Regions from separate parts of the Streptomyces sp. NPDC050560 genome, predicted to be linked through region 1. Evidence: riboswitches for the same ligand, from Rfam matches in the RefSeq annotation. Region 1 holds a riboswitch; each other region holds the start of a gene.
What was found. Region 1 has a riboswitch for cobalamin ahead of ACIBIW_RS27205 (prenyltransferase/squalene oxidase repeat-containing protein). Riboswitches for the same ligand answer to the same signal wherever they lie in the genome.
Positions count from the first base shown of each region.

Region 2: linked by a shared signal. The riboswitch ahead of ACIBIW_RS12720 (ribonucleoside-diphosphate reductase subunit alpha) and the one ahead of ACIBIW_RS27205 (prenyltransferase/squalene oxidase repeat-containing protein) in region 1 are both predicted to bind cobalamin.
Region 3: linked by a shared signal. The riboswitch ahead of ACIBIW_RS35925 (cobalamin biosynthesis protein) and the one ahead of ACIBIW_RS27205 (prenyltransferase/squalene oxidase repeat-containing protein) in region 1 are both predicted to bind cobalamin.
Region 4: linked by a shared signal. The riboswitch ahead of ACIBIW_RS33315 (ABC transporter substrate-binding protein) and the one ahead of ACIBIW_RS27205 (prenyltransferase/squalene oxidase repeat-containing protein) in region 1 are both predicted to bind cobalamin.

Region 1 is NZ_JBITGT010000012.1:218,320-221,515, reverse strand. Features, by position in the region: gene ACIBIW_RS27205 (prenyltransferase/squalene oxidase repeat-containing protein) at 1-1,461, opposite strand, end outside; cobalamin riboswitch at 1,650-1,783, opposite strand; gene meaB (methylmalonyl Co-A mutase-associated GTPase MeaB) at 1,973-3,010, opposite strand; gene scpA (methylmalonyl-CoA mutase) at 3,016-3,196, opposite strand, start outside.
Region 2 is NZ_JBITGT010000005.1:108,128-111,323, reverse strand. Features, by position in the region: gene ACIBIW_RS12720 (ribonucleoside-diphosphate reductase subunit alpha) at 1-1,342, opposite strand, end outside; cobalamin riboswitch at 1,457-1,587, opposite strand; gene ACIBIW_RS12715 (glycoside hydrolase family protein) at 1,666-2,535, opposite strand; gene ACIBIW_RS12710 (chitinase) at 2,547-3,196, opposite strand, start outside.
Region 3 is NZ_JBITGT010000026.1:48,669-51,864, forward strand. Features, by position in the region: gene ACIBIW_RS35915 (anion permease) at 1-1,124, shown strand, start outside; gene ACIBIW_RS35920 (hypothetical protein) at 1,191-1,412, shown strand; cobalamin riboswitch at 1,499-1,622, shown strand; gene ACIBIW_RS35925 (cobalamin biosynthesis protein) at 1,675-2,637, shown strand; gene ACIBIW_RS35930 (cobyric acid synthase) at 2,634-3,196, shown strand, end outside.
Region 4 is NZ_JBITGT010000020.1:64,551-67,746, reverse strand. Features, by position in the region: gene ACIBIW_RS33325 (aspartyl/asparaginyl beta-hydroxylase domain-containing protein) at 1-205, opposite strand, end outside; partial or broken gene ACIBIW_RS33320 (iron chelate uptake ABC transporter family permease subunit) at 725-985, shown strand; cobalamin riboswitch at 1,156-1,357, shown strand; gene ACIBIW_RS33315 (ABC transporter substrate-binding protein) at 1,434-2,438, shown strand; gene ACIBIW_RS33310 (FecCD family ABC transporter permease) at 2,435-3,196, shown strand, end outside.

The DNA of each region.
Region 1 (3,196 bases):
GGTGGCCAGGTCGGTTGCGGCGCCCGCGAGGACGGCGGGGGACGTGGGGTGGACGGCGGGGGTGGTGCCGCCCTCGTCGAACGCGAAGCCGCCGCCGTCGAGTTGGTGCCGTGCGAGCCAGCCGGTGGCGGCGTCGGCACGGCCGTCATCGCCGAGGGCGCGCAGCGCCTGGGCGGCCTGGGCGGTGGCGGTGACACTGCCGGTGGTGGAGCCGGGGCGGCCGGGGAACGCGCCGTCGGCGCGCTGGTTTGCGGTGAGGTAGCCGTGTGCGGCGGAGACGGCGTCGGGGTGGCCGCCTACGGCGTGCAGCACCAGGGCGGCGAGCCCCGTGGTGGCGGCGTCGGCGTCGCAGTGCTCGTCGGGGCGGATGAGGTCGCCGGTGAACCCGCCGCCTTCGCACTGGAGTTGGGCGAGGCGGGCGACGGCGGAGGCGGGCGGGGTGGCGCCCGCGCGCACCACGGCGAGCAGGGCGAGCGCCTGGGTGCCGGTGTGGGTGGCGCCGTGGAAGTCGCCCTTGGCGGTGCAGCCGGGGGCCGGTCTGCCGGAGTCGGGGCCCGCGGGGCAGACATGGTCCGTGAGGTCGCCGACGAGGTCGTGCCCGTCGACGCCGCCGGGGTCGCGCCCGGTGATCTCGGCGAGGAGGGCGAGCCCGGCGGCCCCAGCCGCGTCGGGGGCCTTCCCGGTGCCGTCGGGGTAGGCGCGGTCGGCGGTGTGGGCGGTCAGATAGGCGGTGACCTTGTCGAGAGTGGCACTGTCGGCTCCGGCCGCGGCAAGCGCGTAGGCCGCGTCGGTGGTCAGCGCGTAGTCGGGAGTGCCGCTGTCGTCGGCATCGACGTGCTCGCCGTCAGTGAGAGTGCCGCCGAGCCAGTGCGCCGCGGCGTCGAGGTCGATGTCACCGGGCGCCCCGGTCGGCTCGCCGCTCGGTTCACCCGGGTCGGCCGCGGCTGTGGCGCGTACGTCGTCGGGGCTGAAGTCCGGCTCGCCGGTGCTGCCGCCGACGTCGGTGCCGCCGTACACCCAGGCGTCGACGTCGCCGTCCTCCAGCTCGCGGTCCATGGCGCCGTACGCGCTGTAGGTCCACTCGTCCTGGCCCGGCGCGGCGGTCCAGTAGGACCAGTAGGCGGTGGCGGGCGGGGTGAGGACGCAGTCGTCCTGGTCGGGAGTGGGGTACTGGGTGCCGGAGTCGAAGTCGCCCGACCCGATACGGCAGATGAACGCGGGGCCGTCGTGCTGGGTGCCCGTGGTGGTGAAGCCGCCCTCGTGGAGCAGGTCGTAGCCGGTGGTGGGGGTGGCATCGCACCCGCGCTCGACCGGTCCCCCGAAGGGTCCGAAGTCGACGGCGACGACGGCGCCGTGGGAGGCGGTGCAGTCCTCGACGGGGTCGGCGGCGGCAGGGGACGTCGTGAGCAGCGCCGCGCACGCGGCGAGCAGCAGCAGGGCCGCCGACAGCAGTGTCGGCACCCGGCCGGGTGCCGCTTTCGGCCCTCGGTCTCTTCGCCGCAGGTCTCCTCGCCGTCCCGCTCCCACCGTGGCCCCCCGTCGTCGCGTCCCGGCGCGGGCAGCGAGCGTGGCAGGGGCCCCCGGAGGGCGCGGGAGGTGTCCCGCGCGACGGAAGCCTGTCGCACCACGCCGTAGTCCGCGACGGCGTTCATTGCTGTGGAACACGCTCCAGGCATTCCGGCTCGCCCGGCTGCGGCCGGGCCTACGGTTGCGGGTCAGCGCCGGACTTCGACCGGCTTCCCCTGGAACTGCTTTGCGTATCAGCGGGATTGCAGCACGGTTCGCGAGGGCCGTCAAGACGGTCCCGGGAGGCGACGGCACCCGACAAACCGGATGCGCCGACTCCGCGCCCGGCCGCAACGGGGCTCACGCCAGGGTGAACACCCGCACGGCGCACGCCTGTTGGAACGCGGGCCGTACGCCGTGACGGGCCGAAGGCACAGGCCCCCTGCCCGCGAAACCCTGGCGGGCCCTACTCCGCCCGGTCCTCCGCCGCCCCGCCCGGTGCCGCCCCGCCCGAAGCCGTGCGGTCCGCCTCCCCCAGTGCCTCCAGGATGCGCCCGGCCGCCAGTGTCGGGGTCAACTCGCCGTCCCTGACGCGCTGTTCGAGCGCGGGGGTGAGGGCGCGTACCGCCGGGTCGGCGTGCAGCCGGCCGAGGAGTTCGTCGCGGACCATGCTCCAGGTCCACTCGACCTGCTGGTCGCGGCGTTTGGCGGCGAGGTGCCCCGCCGAGTCCAGCAGGGCGCGGTGCTGCTCAAGACGCTCCCAAACGGTGTCGAGGCCCGTGGACTCGCGGGCGCTGCAACTCAGCACGGGGGGCGTCCAGAAGGCGTCCCTGCCGTACATCAGCCGCAGCGCGCCCGCCAGTTCGCGGGCCGCGGCGCGCGCGTCGCGCTCGTGGGGGCCGTCGGCCTTGTTGACGGCGATGACGTCGGCCAGTTCGAGCACGCCCTTCTTGATGCCCTGCAACTGGTCGCCGGTACGGGCCAGGGTGAGCAGCAGGAAGGAGTCGACCATGCCCGCGACGGCGGTCTCGGACTGGCCCACGCCGACCGTCTCCACCAGGATCACGTCGTAGCCCGCCGCCTCCATCACCACGATCGACTCACGGGTCGCCTTGGCCACCCCGCCCAGCGTGCCCGCGGTGGGAGAGGGGCGCACGAAGGCGGACGGGTCCACGGAGAGGCGCTCCATGCGCGTCTTGTCGCCGAGGATCGAGCCGCCGGTGCGGCTGGACGAGGGGTCGACGGCGAGGACGGCCACCCGGTGCCCGAGCGAGGTCAGCATGGTGCCGAACACGTCGATGAACGTGGACTTGCCCACGCCGGGGACACCGCTGACGCCGATCCGCCGCGCCCGGCCGCTGTGTGGCAGCAGCGCGGTCAGCAACTCCTGTGCCAGCGCCCGGTGCTGGGGGCGGGTGGACTCGACGAGGGTGATCGCGCGTGCGATGACCGCGCGCTTCCCGTCGAGCACGCCCTTCACATAGGTGTCGAGGTCGATCGCCATGCGGGTCAGAGGTCGTGCCCGAGGCCGGCCGACAGCCGCCCCAGGAGGTCGTACGCCGCGTCGGGGATCACCGTGCCCGGCGGGAAGACGGCCGCGGCGCCCATCTCCAGCAGCGTGGGCACGTCGGCGGGCGGGATCACCCCGCCGACCACGATCATCATGTCGTCGCGCCCCTCCTCGGCGAGC
Region 2 (3,196 bases), on a different contig from region 1:
CGGTCTCGCCGTCGTCGGTGACTTCCAGGATCTCGGTGCAGAGGTTCGACGAGTGGATGACGCGGCCCGGCTCCGCGGTCTGGTTGCCGGTGCGGTTGGCGGCGTCCTTGAAGGTCATCCAGCCGTTGCCGGTCTGTGCGAGGGTGCGCATCATCCGGGCGTAGAGGGTACGGGCGGGCAGCCGCCTGACGGCGAGCCCGCGCTCCTCGGCCGCGCGGTAGGCGGCGTCGAACTCCTCGCCCCACAGGTCGGTCAGCTCCGGCACGTCGGAAGGGGAGAACAGCGACCACTCGGTGTCGGCCTCGACGCGGCGCATGAACTCGTCCGGAATCCAGTGCGCCAGGTTGAGGTTGTGGGTGCGGCGCGCCTCCTCGCCCGTGTTGTCGCGCAGTTCGAGGAACTCCTCGATGTCCGCGTGCCAGGTCTCCAGGTAGACGCAGGCCGCGCCCTTGCGGCGGCCCCCCTGGTTGACGGCGGCCACCGAGGCGTCCAGCGTGCGCAGGAAGGGCACGATGCCGCCCGAGTGCCCGTTGGTGCCGTGGATCAGGGAGCCGCGCGAGCGCACCCTGGTGTACGGGATGCCGATGCCGCCCGCGTGCTTCGAGAGCCTGGCGACCTGGTGGTAGCGCTCGTAGATGGAGTCGAGCCGGTCCTGCGGGGAGTCCAGCAGATAGCAGGAGGACATCTGGGGGTGCCGGGTGCCCGAGTTGAACAGCGTCGGCGAACTGGGCAGGTATTCGAGGCGGTTCATCAGCCCGTACAGCTCGGCCACCTCGTCGGCCGCGGCGGCGCCGCCGTCCTTCGCGAGCCCGCACGCCACCCTGAGCAGGAAGTGCTGGGGCGCCTCGACGACCTGACGGGTCGTCGGGTGGCGCAGCAGATAGCGGCTGTGCAGCGTGCGCAGCCCGAAGTAGCCGAAGCGGTCGTCGTGGGCGGGGTCGGCGAGCGTGTCGAGCCGTGCGGCGTGCGCGCGGACGAAGCCCGCGGTGGCGTCCGCGATCAGGCCCTCGCGGTGGCCGACCGCGACGGACGCGGAGAACGAGACGGCGCCCTGCCCCGCGGCCTCCGCGGCGATGTCGTGCGCGAGCAGCCTGGCGGCGACGCGGGAGTACTGCGGGTCCTCGGCGATGAGCCCGGCGGCGGCCTCGGTGGCGAGCGCGCGCAGTTCCGCCTCGTCGGGGGCGGCGCCCGCGCCGCGCAGCGCGGCGGCCACGATCCGGTCCCCGTCGGTGTCGCGGAGGCCGGTGCACGCCTCGGCCACGGCGCGCGCGAGGGCGTCTGCGGGGCCGGTGCCGGGCGGTGCGGTGCGCGCGGTGGCGGGGGCCGCGGGCGCGATGGTCATGTGTGCTCTCCCTCGTACGACGGCCGTGGGAGGGCAGGGGGGTACGCGGGAACGCCGCGGCACGCCCGCCGACCCATCCCACGGGGCCCGGACTCGACGGCACCCGCGGCCGGGGCCGACGGGTGCGCTGCCGGCAGGCGACCGGACTCGCGGGCATGCGTGAGCATGCCCGCTCACCGTTGCGGGACAGTCCCGGACTCGCACCGGGTTCCCCTGCGGCGGCAGCGATCAGAGCATACATCTGGTGGGTGCTTATCCAAGCAACCCCCAGATATTGTGTCGCCGGGGGCCGGTCCGGTCGTAGGCCCGGCCCCCGGCCGCGCTCACTTCACCGCACGGTAGGCCGCGCCCGCCTTCGTGGCCCGGGTGCCGCGGTAGAGACCCGTGCCGTCGCCGCGGCTGGTGGAGAGGGTGAACCAGGCGTACCGCTTGACGTACGGCAGGGAGCGCAGCATCGCCGTCGACTTCTTGACGAACGCCGCCTGTTGGGCCTGGGTGGGGTAGCGGGCGGTGCCGGACGAGAAGTCCGTCAGGGCGTACTCGGTGAGCCAGACCGGCTTGTGGTAGCGGTTGTGGACGGCGGCCAGGTAGCCGCGCAGTTGGCCGGTGGCGCGCTGGGCGTCGAAGTCGCCTCCGTACCAGTGCAGGGGGATGAAGTCGACCTTGTAGTGGCGGGAGGCGGCGCCCTTCATGAAGCGGTCGAGCCAGCCGCCGGGGGTGTCGCCGCCGGTGGCCACGGAGGGGGCGCCGAGCCGCAGCCCGGTCGACTGGAGCCGGGGCCAGAGGTCGAGCGCCCGGTTCACGGTCATGTTGGCCTGGTCGCCCCGGTCGGGCTCGTTGAAGCCGAGGAGCGTTTTGCCCTGCTTCTTGGCCCGGGCCAGTTCCGCCTTGGTCACCGAGCCCGCGTCATGGATCATCGGCACGAACTCGACGCCGCGCGGCGCCTTGATGCCGAGCCTGCCCGACGACCAGGTGTAGAACCAGCCCGCCCGGGAGTTGGTGAGCGCCTTGCTGACGCCCTGGAACTGCCAGGCGCTGACGCCCTTCTTCGTCCCCGCGGCGGCCGTGGCGGCCGTGGCGGCGGGCGGGTGCGTGCCGGGTGCGTGGGCGGGGGCCGCGGCGCCCTGGCCCGCGGCGGCGAGCAGCGCGCCGAGCGCGAGCGGCACGGCGGCGAGGCGCGTGGTGTGTCGCATCGGGTCTCCTCTCAGCAGCTCAGGTGCTTGCCGGGGGCCGCGCCGAGCATCCTGGCGGCCTTCTTGTACCGGGCGACACGGTCGCGCACCTGGGCGGGGTTGCGGCCGTCGCACTCGACGGCGCCGTTGATGCTGCGGATCGTCTGTCCGAAGCCGCCGCCCGCGGTCATCGCGTGGTGGGAGGTCATGGTGCCGGGGCCCGACTGGGTCATCCAGTACCAGAGCGCGAGCTTCCAGGTCACGGCGGGCTTCTGGGCCGCGAGGTTCGGGTGGTGCAGCAGATCGGTGTGGAACGCGTCGCCCGCCGCCTTGTAGTTGTAGTTCCAACTGATCTGGAGGGGGCCGCGGCCGTGGTACGCGGAGCGGCCCGCCGGGCAGCCGTACGGCTCGGCGGCGCAGTAGGTGGGCCAGGCGGCCTTGTTCTGCTCGTTGACGTAGATGAGCCCGCTGGTCTCGTGTCCCGCGTTGGCCAGGAAGGCGGCGGCCTCGCGCTTCCTGGTGGCGGCGGTGCCGGTGTGCGCGAACGCGGGGAACGCCTTGGCGGCCTTGACCAGGCCGTCATAGCTGTAGAGCTTCTTGTGCCTCGGGAACATCGTGTTGTACTGCGCCTTGCTCACGACGAGGCCGGCGCGCTGCGCGGGGGCGGCCGACGCGGCGGCGG
Region 3 (3,196 bases), on a different contig from region 1:
ACGAACGGGGCCTGCGCACCGAGGTGATCTTCGCGGCGCTCGTCGGCGCCATCCTGTGGAATCTGCTGACCTGGCTGCTCGGGCTGCCGTCCAGCTCGTCGCACGCCCTGTTCGGGGGGCTGATCGGGGCGGCGGTGATGTCCGCGGGCTGGTCCTCCGTGCACGGCTCGACGGTGGTCACCAAGGTGCTGCTGCCCGCGGTGGCGGCGCCCGTCGTCGCCGGCCTCGGGGCGCTCGTCGCCACCCGGCTCACCTACCGGCTCGGCCGCGGCGCCGCCGAGGGTTCCACCACCCGCGGCTACCGCGCGGGCCAGATCGCGTCGGCCGGGCTCGTCTCGCTGGCACACGGCACCAACGACGCGCAGAAGACCATGGGGATCATCACCCTGGCGCTGGTCACCGGCGGGGTGCTGGCGCCGGGCTCCAACCCCCCGGTCTGGGTGATCGCCTCCGCGGGGCTCGCCATCGCGCTCGGCACGTACATCGGCGGCTGGCGCATCATCAGGACGATGGGCCGCGGCCTCACCGACCTCGCGCCGCAGCAGGGCTTCGCCGCGCAGACCAGCGCCGCGACCGCCATCCTCGCCTCGTCGCAGCTCGGCTTCTCGCTCTCCACCACCCAGGTCTGCTCGGGCGCCGTGATGGGCGCGGGCCTCGGCCGCAGCGGTGCGGTGGTCCGCTGGTCCACGGCGACCCGGATGCTGGTGGCCTGGTGTCTGACACTGCCCGCGGCGGGCCTGGTCGGCGCGGGCGCCGAACTCCTCGCGGGGCGCGGCCCCTGGGGCATCGCGGCCACCGCGGTCCTGCTGGTCGCCGCCTCCGGCACGGTGTGGAACCTGGCCAGGCGCAGGCCCGTCACCCACGCCAACGTGAACGACCCCGAGCCCCGGACCCCGGCGCCCGGCATGCTCGCCGCCGACGCGGTGGTACGGGAGGACACCGCGAGCCCCGCCGCCGCTCCGAGCGCCGCCACGAGCCCCGCTTCGAGCCTCGCGAGGCCCGCCCCGGGCCCCGCCGCCACGGCGCCCGGCGTGCCCGTCGCCCCGGTCACCGTGCCCGCCCCTGTCCCCTCCCCCGGCGAGAGCCCCGCACCGGCCGCGGCGCCGGGCGGCACCGCCCCGTGACCGCGCGCCCCGGCGCGGGCACCACCCATCCGAGCCCCTGACGGCCCCTCAAGGACGGAACACACCATGCAGATCGACTGGACGGCCATCGGCACCGTCTTCGGGGTCAGCCTCGCGGCCACCGTGGCCCTGGTGGGCCTCTTCGCGCTCGGCACCGTCGGCCTCGCCCGGCGCGGCGGCGCCCCGCGCGCGGGCGGCCAGGGGGCGCTCCTGGCCACCGGCGCCTACGCCTGCTTCGCCCTGTGCGCCGCCGCCGTGGCGTACGGGATCTACCTCATAGCGGGCTGACACCGGCGTCCCCTGCCTGGTCAGCGGCTGGTTGACGGCCGTTCGCCGGGCGTGGTGGACTGCCGGGGCCATACAACGGCGGCAGGAGAGGAAGCCGGTGCGAATCCGGCGCGGTCCCGCCACTGTCACCGGGGAGCGCTCCCCACCCACGGCCACGGCTCGTACGAGCGGGAAGGCCGGGGCAGCGCCGATCCGGGAGCCAGGACACTCTCGCCGTCGTTCCTTCGAGCCGGGGCGCGGACCCTGAGTGAGGACACGAGTGATGCCGGGCTGCCCGCCCACCGTCACGCGCGCGCGGCGCTTCGCCGCGGGCGCCACCGCGGGACTGCTGGCCGACGCCGTCTTCGGCGACCCGCGCCGCGGCCACCCCGTCGCCGCCTTCGGGCGCGCCGCTGGCGCTTTGGAGCGCACGCTCTGGCGCGACCACAGGGGCGCGGGCGCCGCGCACACCGCGCTCTGCGTCGGCGGCGCCGTGGCGCTCGCCGCGGGCGCGGAACGCGCCCTGCGCCACCGCCCGCCGCTCGCCGTCGCATGGACCGCCGCCGCCGCGTGGACCGTGCTCGGCGGCGCCTCGCTCGCCGGGGAGGCCGAGCGGATCGGCGCCGCCCTGGCCGTCGGCGACACGGACACCGCGCGGCGGCTGCTGCCGCGGCTGTGCGGGCGCGACCCCGAGGCGCTCGACGCCGGGGAACTCGCGCGCGCGGTGGTGGAGTCGGTCGCCGAGAACACCTCGGACGCGGTCGTCGGCGCCCTGGTGTGGGGCGCCGTCGCCGGGGTGCCGGGGTTCGCCGCGTTCCGCGCCGTCAACACGCTCGACGCGATGACAGGACACCGCTCGCCCCGCTATCTGCGCTTCGGCTGGGCCGCGGCCCGTCTCGACGACGTCGCGGGCTGGCCTGGCGCCCGGCTCACCGCGCTGCTCGCCGTGCTCACCGGCGGCGCCCCCGCGGCCGCCCTGCGGGCCTGGCGCGACGACGCGAAGCACCACCCGAGCCCCAACGCGGGCCCGGTCGAGGCCGCGTTCGCCGGAGCCCTGGGGATACGGCTCGGCGGCACCCTGTCCTACGGCGGCCGCACCGAGCACCGCCCGGTGCTCGGCGCCCGGGGCCGCGCCGCCACCCCCGCCGACATCGCGCGCGCGGTGCGCCTCTCGCGCCGGGTCACCGTGGGCGCCCTCGCCGCCGCCGTGTGTCTGGCGCGGTGCCTGCCGGGCCCGGTCCTGTGACCGGCACCGGGGGCGGGCTGCTGGTCGCGGGCACCACGTCCGACGCGGGCAAGAGCGTGGTGACCGCGGGGATCTGCCGCTGGCTCGCCAGGCGCGGGGTGCGGGTGGCCCCGTTCAAGGCGCAGAACATGTCGCTGAACTCCTTCGTGACCCGGGACGGCGCCGAGATCGGCCGCGCCCAGGCGATGCAGGCGCTCGCCGCCCGGGTGGAGCCGAGCGCGCTGATGAACCCCGTACTGCTGAAACCGGGCGGCGAGCGCAGCAGCCAGGTCGTCGTCATGGGCAGGCCCGCGGGCGAGATGAGCGCGCGCGGCTACCACGGCGGACGCCAGGAGGCGCTGCTCGGCACCGTGCTCGACTGCCTCGAACGGCTGCGGGCCGCGCACGACGTGGTGGTCTGCGAGGGCGCGGGCAGCCCCGCCGAGATCAACCTGCGGCGCACCGACATCGTCAACATGGGCCTCGCCAGGGCCGCGGGGCTGCCGGTGCTGGTGGTCGGGGACATCGACAGGGGCGGGGTGTTCGCCTCGTTCTTCGGCACCCTCGCGCTGCTCTCACC
Region 4 (3,196 bases), on a different contig from region 1:
CCCTGGCGAAGGCGACGATCTCGTCGTGCCCGTACGGATCGTGCCAGGGCGTCGGCGAGATGCCCGGCAGGATCCACCGTGCGTTCCGCTGAAGCGGGTGTCGCTCTCCCCGGCCCGGCTCCAGCATCTTCTCCACCCGGGCCAGGGAATCTCGGCCGTGTTCCTCCTTGATGCGCGCGAATACGTCTTCTGTGTCAGGCGTCATGCGACTCCCCTGAAACTCGCCCTGGAGCGGCTGTCCCGGTCCCGCGTCGCGCCGGCCGGCGGATGCCGCGATCCGCTCTGCCGCCCGGCCCCGGACGCGCTGGTCGTTCATGAGGTGGTGCCACACGAATCGGGCGCCGTCCTGGTAGTCGGCCGCCGTCGCACCAAAGTTCCCGCTGACACCGTTTCCTCGACACCGCTTCGCCGATCCTCGCTCCACACAGGGGTAGTCGGCCCGGTCCGGGCATTGGTTCCCGGCCTCCCCCACAACTCGCCGACCGGTACCCGCGCCCCCTCGCTACCTTCCGCATGCCAGTCCGTGCCACAACCGGGGCCAGGGAATCCGGTGCGAATCCGGAGCTGACGCGCAGCGGTGAGGGGGACGGGCGGGGCCCACCACGCCACTGGAGGGCGGCGAACCGGCCTCTGGGCCGCCCGTCGCCTCCGGGAACGCGCCCGCGGGGCCTGCTGTTCTGGCTGCCGGGCGCTGCGCGGGGCCGACTGGGGCGACGTGGCCGTCGCCGCCGCCGTCCTCACCGCGGTCCTGGTCAGCGCCGCGGGCGCGATCGGCTTCGTGGGCTCGTTCTGCCCCGCGCCACCCACGCGGTCACCGCACGCCCGTCTGCTGCCCGTCACCACGCTGGCAGGGGCGGTGTTCCTGGTGTGGGTGGACATCGCGGCACGCACCGTGCTCGACCCGCAGGAGGTACCGGTGGGCGTGGCGACGTCGGGGGCGCTCCGGAACCGTCGCTTCTGGCGTTGGCCGGCCTGGAACGGTTGAAGGCCCGGTTCGACGTGCCGGTTCTGGTCTCCCCGTCCCGGAAGTCGTTTCTGCGGACACGCACCGGCAGCGCCCTGCCCGAAATCGGTCCGGCCACGCTGGCGGTGGATCGCCTCCTCCCGGAGAGCGAGATCACTCCTGCCGCCCCGGGCGCCCGCCGGCCCACTTGGTATTTTCTCCGTTGCCGTGGTGTTCGGGAAACCGGTCGGAGTCCGGTGCGGCCCTCGCCACTGTTGCCGCGGAGCACCGCGGCCCCCGCTGACCGGCTCGCCGCCGGTCAGGGCCACTGGGCGGGACGGACCCGCCCGGGAAGGCCGGCCGCGGCGTGTCGAAGCGGAAGCCAGGAGACCGGCCACGGCGCGACATGTTCCACGAGGGTTTTGGAGAACACGTGCCCATCGGTCTGCGCCCGTACAGATCCCACCGTTCCATACGCCCCCGGGCCCGCGTGCGCGTCGCCCACGCGCTGGCGCTCTGCCTGTCCGCCGTCGCGCTCGGCGCCTGCACGGGCGCCCCCGCCCCCAGCACATCGGACTCATCCAGCGACTCCGGCGGTACGGCCAAGGCAGCCGCGCCCGTCACCGTGCGAAGCTGCGGGACCGACGCCACCGTCAAGGCGCCGCCCGGAAGGCTCGTCACCCTCAACGAGGGCTCCACCGAGGTGGCCCTCGCCCTCGGCCTCCAGTCCCGTATGGCCGGCACCGCCTACCTCGACGACTCCATCCCCGCGAAGTGGAAGACGGCCTACGACTCCGTCCCGGTGCTCTCCAAGGAGTACCCGACGAAGGAGAAACTGCTCGCGGCCCGCCCCGACTTCCTCTACGCCTCCTACTCAAGCGCCTTCACCGGCAAGGTCGCCGGCACCCGCGCCGAACTGCGGGCCGAGGGCATCCCCTCCTACCTGTCACCGTTCGGCTGCGGCGACGACAAGCAGGTGCCGCCGGTGTCCTGGGAGACGGTGTGGGGCGAGGTCAACGACGTCGCCAAGCTCTTCGGCGTCACCGGGAAGGGCGCCGCGATCGAACGACAGCAGAAGCGGGAACTCGACGGGCTGAGGACCGACGCCGCTGGCAAGGGCCTCAAGGCGCTCTGGTACGACTCGAACACCAAGACGCCCTACGTCGGCGCGGGCCACGGCGGGCCCCAGCTCATCCTCGACGCGGTGGGCGCCCGCAACGTCTTCGAGAAGCTGCCGGGCGGCTGGCAGAGCGCGAGCTGGGAGAAGGTCGCCGCGGCCGACCCGGACGTCATCGTGCTCGCGGACGCCGACTGGGACACGGCACGCTCCAAGATGCGCTACCTGGAGCACGACCCGGTCCTCGGCAAGCTCACCGCCGTACGGCACAAGGCGTTCGTGGTGGTGCCGTTCTCCGAGTCGACGCCCGGAGTGCTGCTCGCCGACGGCGCCGCACGGGTGGCGGACGGGCTGGCGAAGCTGCACCCCGGCTCATGACCGCCCCACCGCGCACCGCAGCACCGCACACCGCAGCGCGCCCGGCAGGCTCCGGCCGGGCGGCGGCCATCCTGTGCCTCGCCCTGGCGGTCCTGCTGGCCGCCATGATCCTCGGCCTCGCCGTCGGCTCGCAGCACGAGCCACCGGGCACCGTGCTCGACGTCGTCGCCCGCCGCCTCGGACTCGGCAACCCCCCGGTGACGCTGCTCGACGACCAGATCGTCTGGCAGCTCCGGCTGCCACGGGTCCTCGGGGCCGCCGCCACCGGCGCGGGCCTCGCGGTCTGCGGCGCCGTACTCCAGACCCTGACCGGCAACGACCTCGCCGACCCCTATCTGCTCGGCATCTCCGACGGCGCGGCTGCGGGAGCGGTCAGCGTGATCGTCCTCGGCCTCGGAGGCGCGGGCGCCGCCGCCACGGGAGCGGTCTCCACGGCCGCCTTCGCCGGCGCCCTGCTCTCCGTCGCGCTGGTGCTCGCGCTCTCCGGCGCGGGTACCCGCTCGCTGTCCGCCGCCAGGACCGTGCTCGCCGGGATCGCGGTGGGGCAGATGTGCGGCGCGTACACGTCGTTCGTCGTCCTCGTCCTCGGCGACCGGGACGCCGCGCGCGGTGTGATGGAGTGGACGCTCGGCTCGCTGGCGGGCGTACGGTGGCCCACCGCCGTCTTCCTGGCCGCCGTGGCGCTGACCGGCACGGCGGTGATGACATCCGCGGCCCGGGACCTCGACGCCTTCGCCTTCGGCGAGACCGCCGCCCGC